Sporocytophaga myxococcoides DSM 11118: one gene and its partner. The protein of the gene in region 1 binds, or shares a complex with, the protein of each later gene. Links are inferred from orthologs where the notes say so. Each region holds a gene or a part of one and is shown on either strand. Other genes may lie near its edges.

Region 1 (2,832 bases):
TTACCAGCAAGGTCAGTTAATTGCTTCCAGCCAGCCCAGTCATCTTCAGCCATACCATCTTCAATAGAAACGATTGGATATTTATTAACCCAGTCATTCCAGAAATTAGCCATATCAGAAGATGATAATTTATCTCCTGTAGACTTTTTGAAATGATACATTTTGGTTTCTGCATCATAAAATTCAGAAGCTGCAGCATCTAAAGCAATAAACACATCTTCTCCTGGTCTATAACCAGCAGTCTCAATAGCCTGAAGAATGATCTTTAGAGCCTCTTCATTTGAAGGAATATTTGGAGCAAAACCGCCTTCGTCCCCTACGTTTGTTGACATTTTTTTAGATTTCAACACCTTTGCAAGGTTGTGAAAAATTTCAGATCCCATTCTCATTGCCTCAGAGAATGAAGCCGCTCCAGAAGGAACAATCATGAACTCCTGAAAATCAATTGAATTGTCAGCATGACTACCACCATTCAAGATGTTCATCATTGGAACTGGTAAAGTTACTGCGTTTACACCACCAACGTACCTATAAAGTGGCATGCTTGCTTCCTGAGCAGCAGCTTTAGCTACAGCAAGAGAAACACCAAGTATTGCATTAGCACCTAACTTTGCTTTGTTCGGAGTTCCATCCATTTCGATCATTATCTGATCAATTAGTTTTTGCTCAAAAACTGAAGCACCAACTAATTCTGCAGCAATCTTATCATTTACATTTGCAACAGCCTTCAAGACTCCTTTGCCCATGTATTTTGATTTATCACCATCTCTCAATTCTACAGCTTCATGACTTCCTGTTGAAGCTCCTGAAGGAACGGCAGCACGTCCAAGAAACCCATTTTCTGTAATTACATCTACTTCTACAGTAGGGTTACCTCTTGAGTCAAATATCTGACGGGCAACGATTTGTTCTATTAAGCTCATTTTTTGTTAAAAATTTAATTAAAAATTTATTTTCTAAGTAATGAAATAAATTCGTCAAATAAATAATGGGAATCATGTGGTCCCGGAGATGACTCAGGATGATACTGAACTGAAAACGCTTTCTTATCTTTAATCCTAATCCCTTCGACAGTGTTATCATTAAGGTTAATATGAGTAACCTCAACTGTTGCACTGCTTTTAACAGCATCTGCATCTACACTAAATCCGTGATTTTGTGAAGTAATTTCACTTTTCCCTGTCAACAGATTCTTAACCGGATGATTTAATCCTCTGTGACCATGATGCATTTTATAGGTTGGAATTCCATTGGCCTCTGCCAAAATCTGATGCCCAAGACAAATACCAAATAATGGTAAGTCTAAATTCAAAATCTTCTTAACGGTTTCAATTGCGTACTTAGTGGCAGCTGGATCGCCAGGGCCATTAGAAATAAAATAACCATCAGGTCCCCATTCCTGCATTTCTTCAAAAGGAGTAGTTGCAGGGAATACTTTACAAAATACATCTCTACTTGTGAAATTATTCAAAATACTTCTCTTAATCCCTAAGTCAAGCACTGCCACTTTTAAAGAAGCGTTTTCATTACCTGCAAAATATGGATTTTGAGTACTTACAATACTTGATAATTCCAAGCCATTCATAGAAGGAATATTTTTCACTTCCTCTAATAATTTATTTGCATCAAGTATTTCGGAGGATATAATTGCATTCATTCCACCTTTACTTCTAATGTGTCTTACCAATTCTCTGGTATCAATCTCACTGATACCCACAATATTCTGTTTTTCAAAATACTCCTGAAGAGTACCTTCCCCATTTTTTCGAGAATATATGTCTGAAAAAGTTTTGCAAACAAGACCGCTAAATTTAACGGAATCCGACTCCTGCTCATCATCAACAACACCATAATTCCCTATGTGAGCAGTAGTGTTAACTATAATCTGACCATAATAAGATGGATCAGTATAAATCTCCTGGTACCCAGTCATTCCTGTGTTAAAACAGATTTCGCCACGGGTAGTACCTATTTTGCCCACGGCCAGGCCTTTGTAGAGAGTGCCATCTTCTAGAACAAGGAGAGCCTCCCTGCGAGTGTTGTATTTCATTGAGGAATATATTTGCGCAAAATAAAAAAAGGATTTGACAAAAGTCAAATCCTTTTTTTATTTATACTATTTTAAAATAGCTATTTTATTCGCTGTCTTTAGCTTCTGTATTTTCACCTGATTTTACTTCAGAAGATTTTTCAGTTTTACCCTTTGATTTTGCTTCAACAGCAACTTCACCAGGTTTAGAAGTTTTTCTACTTCTTCTAGTCTTAGCTTTACCAGCCTCTTTTGCAGAAGATTTAGTATAAAGTTCATTGAAGTCAACTAACTCGATAATACACATTTCTGCATTATCTCCCAATCTGTTTCCTGTACGAAGAATTCTTGTATATCCTCCAGGACGATTAGAAATTTTCTCTATTACATCAGAGAATAAAGTGCTTACAGAGTCTTTATTCTGAAGATAAGAAAACACAATTCTTCTTGAATGTGTAGTGTCATCTTTAGCTTTTGTAATAAGTGGTTCAACATACTTTCTCAAAGCTTTAGCTTTTGCAACAGTAGTTGAAATTCTTTTATTAATGATCAGAGAAGAGGCCATATTTGAAAGTAAAGCCTTTCTATGACTATGGGTTCTCCCCAAATGGTTATCTTTTTTACCGTGTCGCATTGTAATTAATCTTCATCAAGTTTATACTTAGCCAAATCCATCCCAAATGTTAGGTTTTTATCGGCAATTAAAGCTTCTAATTCAGCTAATGATTTTTTTCCGAAATTTCTAAATTTCATCATGTCTGAAATATCCAAAGCGGCTAAATCTCCAAGAGATTTAATATCCG
Region 2 (4,941 bases), on another replicon or contig:
CATTTATTCCTGCAAAATATTTAACGCCTATTTATTTTGTTTCCGCTAGCAACTCTGTTTCTGTCGATGTTCCTTTCTCCCTTAAATTTTGTATAAATCTTCTGCCAGCATTAATTGCAGGCTCTTCAACCAATTTATACAAGACAGTAGCCAGGACAATAGTTACAACTGAGGCCATTATAATAAACCCAACTAAAGTTCTTAATTCACTTCCAAAAAACTTTAGGAACATGTCAAAATTTTCCATCAAAAGATTACCTATTACAAACCAGTGGATCAGATATACACCATATGAGATTTTTCCAAGAAATCTTAAAGGTGCAACACAAAGTGCGTTCTGTAATCTAATGTTGTTGATTATTAACACAATTATCAAAGCAGAAGCAAGTCCTGTAATGTGGAAGAAATCGAGGCCAATTAAACTTCCGGAGATATAATCATAGGTTGGGCCAAAAGGATGAATTCTGGATAAATGTCTAATTCCATACATAAGAAAAATTCCTACATATAAAATATAGCGGAAAGTATACCATTTTGATTTTTTAAAGTCATAGGACTGAATTTTTGGAAAGTAGTAAGCTATTAATACACCTAGAGCAAAATGAAAAATGAAAATGCTGAAATACTTATTCAGTATAAAAAATACCGGGATAAGCATAAGAAACATCTTACGATCATTCTTTAGAACTAATATTAATACCGGCACCAAAACGGACATTGCAATTTCAACCCCTAAAGTCCAATCCGGTAGAAAGAGGTCCGTTTTCATTCTCAACAATGAAGCCTCTTCATATAGAAAGTACTTATTGTGAAATATTGTGTCCCAGATAAGATCAAAACTAAATTCGGCTTTGTATTTATAAAAATAGTAAACCAAAATCATGACCAGGAAAGCGGGATAAATTCGAAATACTCTGGAGATAACAAATTCTTTGTAGTCCAGATTTTTTGCATTAGGAGAATTGAAGTATTTGTAAGAAAGTACTAATCCACTAAGCACAAAGAAAAATGAAACTGCATCAGACCCATTAAAAATCATAGAAAATAAATGAGCTTCATTAAAGTATCCCCAATGTGCCCCTATCACATGGTATACTAATACACTATAAGCGGCAAGCCCCCTTAAGCTGTCAAGATAAGCAAGTCTTGATGAGTTATGGTCGAGAGTAAAATTATCTTTCACTGATTAACTGTTTTGAAGATTCAATTTCTGATTAGTATTTATAGTCTATTTATAACTGATATTGCGGTCATATTAAGAAAACCTGATCTTTAATTTCATATTTTCAACTTATTATATTTCTAATATTTAACAACGTAAATGGCTGACACAAAATATACCCAACATACTTAGAAAGAGTTGTAATTTCATTTGTAATATTGAAATCTTTAGAGAACATTACCCTTATATTCCTTAAAGGAAATGGGATTAATAAAATAAATGCAAAATTTATTACTAAAGGTTTTAACAATATATTTTCATTACCCTTATCCGATAAATACTGATTCACATGTTTATAAATAAAATTAAGCGCATTCACAGCAATTCTTGAGTCATCACTAAGCTGAATTCCTGGAGAGGTAATACAATAAAATGCTAAAAATGCTGTAAATAAAATTAGACCTAAAGAGGCAAAATTTCTGGTAGAAAATAGGGATGAATACATTTACTCAGAATATTACTAAAAGTCAAAAATACTAATTTTTACTCATAAAACACATAACATAATACCAAACCAAAATTTAATTTTTCCAAGAAACTGTTAAATATCCACATTTCTCTTACATCCTTTCACTTTAATCACTTTTTGCCATACATTTGTAGGATTTTTGAAATTCCGGCCAGGAATTTTCCAAATCCTTTGGAACGATGAGTTCCCTATTCTGTATCAGATTTAAATATTTGTTTATAAAACGCCCATCATAAATGCCAAGAGACAATAGTATCAAGACCGTCTTGATCATAGGTAGCGGTCCAATCATTATCGGACAAGCTTGTGAGTTTGACTATTCCGGTTCCCAGGCCTCCAGGTCCCTTAGAGAAGAAGGAATAGAAGTCGTACTCATTAATTCCAACCCGGCTACAATCATGACTGATAAGGTCACTGCAGACCATGTCTATCTAAAGCCACTTGAGAAAAAATCTATTATTGAAATTTTAGAAAAGCATAAAATTGATGCTGTTCTTCCAACAATGGGTGGACAAACTGCGCTTAATCTGGCAATTGACTGTGACAAAGCAGGTATCTGGAAAAAGTATAATGTAAAAATTATTGGGGTTGATATTAAAGCAATTGAGACCACTGAGGATAGAGAGAAATTCAGGCTTAAAATGCTTGAACTGGGAGTCGGAGTCTGCAAAGGAGAAACCGCAACGTCTTTCCTCGAAGGAAAAGAAATCGCTCAGGAAATAGGATTTCCTCTTGTAATCAGACCTTCTTTTACTCTTGGCGGTACTGGTGGTGGCTTTGTGAACAGACCTGAAGATTTTGATGAAGCACTTACCAGAGGATTACACGCCTCCCCCATTCACGAAGTTCTTGTTGAGCAAAGCATAATGGGCTGGAAAGAATATGAGCTTGAGCTTTTAAGAGATAACATAGGCAATGTAATTATCATTTGCTCTATTGAAAACTTTGACCCAATGGGAATTCACACCGGAGACTCAATCACTGTAGCTCCAGCAATGACTCTGGCAGATACTACCTACCAGCATTTGAGAGACCTTGCTATCAAAATGATGAATGGTATCGGTCAGTTTGCCGGTGGATGTAATGTACAGTTCTCTGTTAATCCAGAAGACGAATCCGTGATTGCTATTGAAATCAACCCAAGGGTATCACGTTCATCCGCTCTTGCATCAAAAGCTACTGGTTATCCAATTGCTAAAATAGCCGCTAAACTTGCAGTAGGATATAACCTGGATGAATTAAACAACGCTATTACAAAAACTACAAGTGCTTATTTCGAACCTGCACTTGACTATGTAATCGTTAAAATACCTCGCTGGAACTTCGACAAATTCAAAGGAGCAGACAGACACCTTGGTTTACAGATGAAGTCTGTTGGAGAAGCTATGGGTATTGGAAGAAACTTCCAGGAAGCACTTCAGAAGGCTTGTCAGTCACTTGAAATAAAGAGAAATGGACTTGGAGCAGATGGCAAAGAGCTTACTAAACAAGATCAAATTCTTGAAAGCCTTGAGCATCCTAGCTGGAATAGAATATTCCATGTACGCGATGCTTTCGCTATGGGAATTCCGTTTAAAACCATTCATAAGCTTACCAAGATAGATCCATGGTTCCTGAATCAGATTGAGGAGCTTGTAATGCTTGAAAAAGAAATTCAAAAAAACACAATAGATAATATTTCTAAAGACCTGTTATTTACTGCAAAGAAAAAAGGCTATGCAGACAGACAAATAGCGCATCTTTTGAAATGTCTGGAAAGCGAAGTTCACAAGAAAAGAACGGATTACAATATTCAAAGAGTATTTAAAGTAGTAGATACCTGCGCTGCAGAGTTTGAGGCAAAAACTCCATACTATTACTCAACTTTTGAAGGAGAAAACGAATCTGTCCGCTCTGATAAGAAAAAAATCATTGTTCTAGGATCTGGTCCAAACAGAATTGGCCAGGGAATTGAATTTGATTATTCATGCGTTCATGGAATCCTTGCAGCAAAAGAAGCTGGCTTTGAAACCATCATGATCAACTGTAATCCTGAAACTGTTTCTACGGACTTTGACATTGCTGACAAACTATATTTTGAACCTGTTTTCTGGGAACATTTGTATGATATCATTCAGCATGAAAAACCTGAAGGTGTTATAGTTCAGCTTGGAGGACAAACTGCACTGAAGCTTGCGGAAAAACTTGAGCGTTATGGAATAAAAATCCTTGGAACAAACTATCAATCGCTTGACCTTGCTGAAGACAGAGGAAGTTTCTCTACTCTTCTGAAAGAAAACAATATTCCATATCCAAAATTTGGTGTTATTCAGACTGCTGATGATGCTATTGAATTAAGCAAAGAGCTAGGATTTCCGCTACTTGTGAGACCATCATATGTATTGGGAGGTCAAAGCATGAAGATCGTCATAAATGAGAAGGAATTGGAGCAGCATGTAGTGGACATCCTGAGAGATATTCCTGAAAACAGAGTACTCCTTGACCATTTCCTCGAAAATGCTCTGGAAGCCGAAGCAGATGCTATATGCGACGGTGAAGATGTTTACATCATCGGAGTAATGGAGCATATTGAACCTGCAGGAATTCACTCTGGAGACTCTCACTCCGTTTTACCTCCGTTTAACCTTAGTGAAAACGTAATCAAGCAAATTGAGGACTATACAAGAAGAATTGCAATAGCCTTAAATACTGTAGGTTTGATAAATATTCAGTTTGCTGTAAAAAATGAAGTAGTATATGTGATTGAGGCAAATCCAAGAGCTTCGAGAACTGTACCATTTATTTGCAAAGCTTATGATGAGCCTTATGTAAATTATGCCGCGAAGGTAATGCTTGGTGTAAATAAGGTTAAAGATTTCAATTTTAACCCTAAAAAGAAGGGGTATGCGATAAAAATACCTGTATTTTCATTCAACAAATTCCCAAATGTAAATAAGGAACTTGGTCCGGAAATGAAATCTACAGGTGAAGCAATCTACTTCATTGACGATTTGCAGGACGACTATTTCTTAAAACTTTATTCTGAAAGGAACTTATACCTCAGCAGGTAGTTTATAGATATATGTTTAAAGTCTTATTAATTATATTTCTTATTTATCTGGCGATAAGGTGGCTTACGAAACCTTTGTTAAGGTATGCTATTGAGCGCATGGCAAAAAAAATGGCTGAACAGCATGGTTTTAACACAAATAATCAAGAGCCAATACGTCCAAGAAAAAAAGAAGGGACGATAGACATTGACTATATTCCT

What was found. Proteins that work in one complex are often made in the same cells at the same time.
Region 2: the proteins of carA (region 1) and carB are in contact, whole or in part, in a solved structure (PDB 1KEE), measured with the Escherichia coli proteins. The link is inferred for Sporocytophaga myxococcoides DSM 11118 from one-to-one orthologs.

The regions. Positions count from the first base shown.
Region 1 is NZ_KE384560.1:615,228-618,059, reverse strand. It holds carA (glutamine-hydrolyzing carbamoyl-phosphate synthase small subunit), read right to left. Parts: upstream 2,051-2,832; coding sequence 950-2,050; downstream 1-949. Other genes in the region: K350_RS0120890 (DNA-directed RNA polymerase subunit alpha), read right to left, coding at 2,669-2,832; rplQ (50S ribosomal protein L17), read right to left, coding at 2,136-2,663; eno (phosphopyruvate hydratase), read right to left, coding at 1-923. UniProt on the Escherichia coli protein: Small subunit of the glutamine-dependent carbamoyl phosphate synthetase (CPSase).
Region 2 is NZ_AUFX01000012.1:176,370-181,310, reverse strand. The notes cover bases 1,533-4,941. They hold carB (carbamoyl-phosphate synthase large subunit), read left to right. Parts: upstream 1,533-1,927; coding sequence 1,928-4,741; downstream 4,742-4,941. Other genes in these bases: K350_RS32040 (DUF4834 family protein), read left to right, coding at 4,753-4,941. Also shown: K350_RS0116095 (acyltransferase family protein), read right to left, coding at 32-1,183. UniProt on the Escherichia coli protein: Large subunit of the glutamine-dependent carbamoyl phosphate synthetase (CPSase).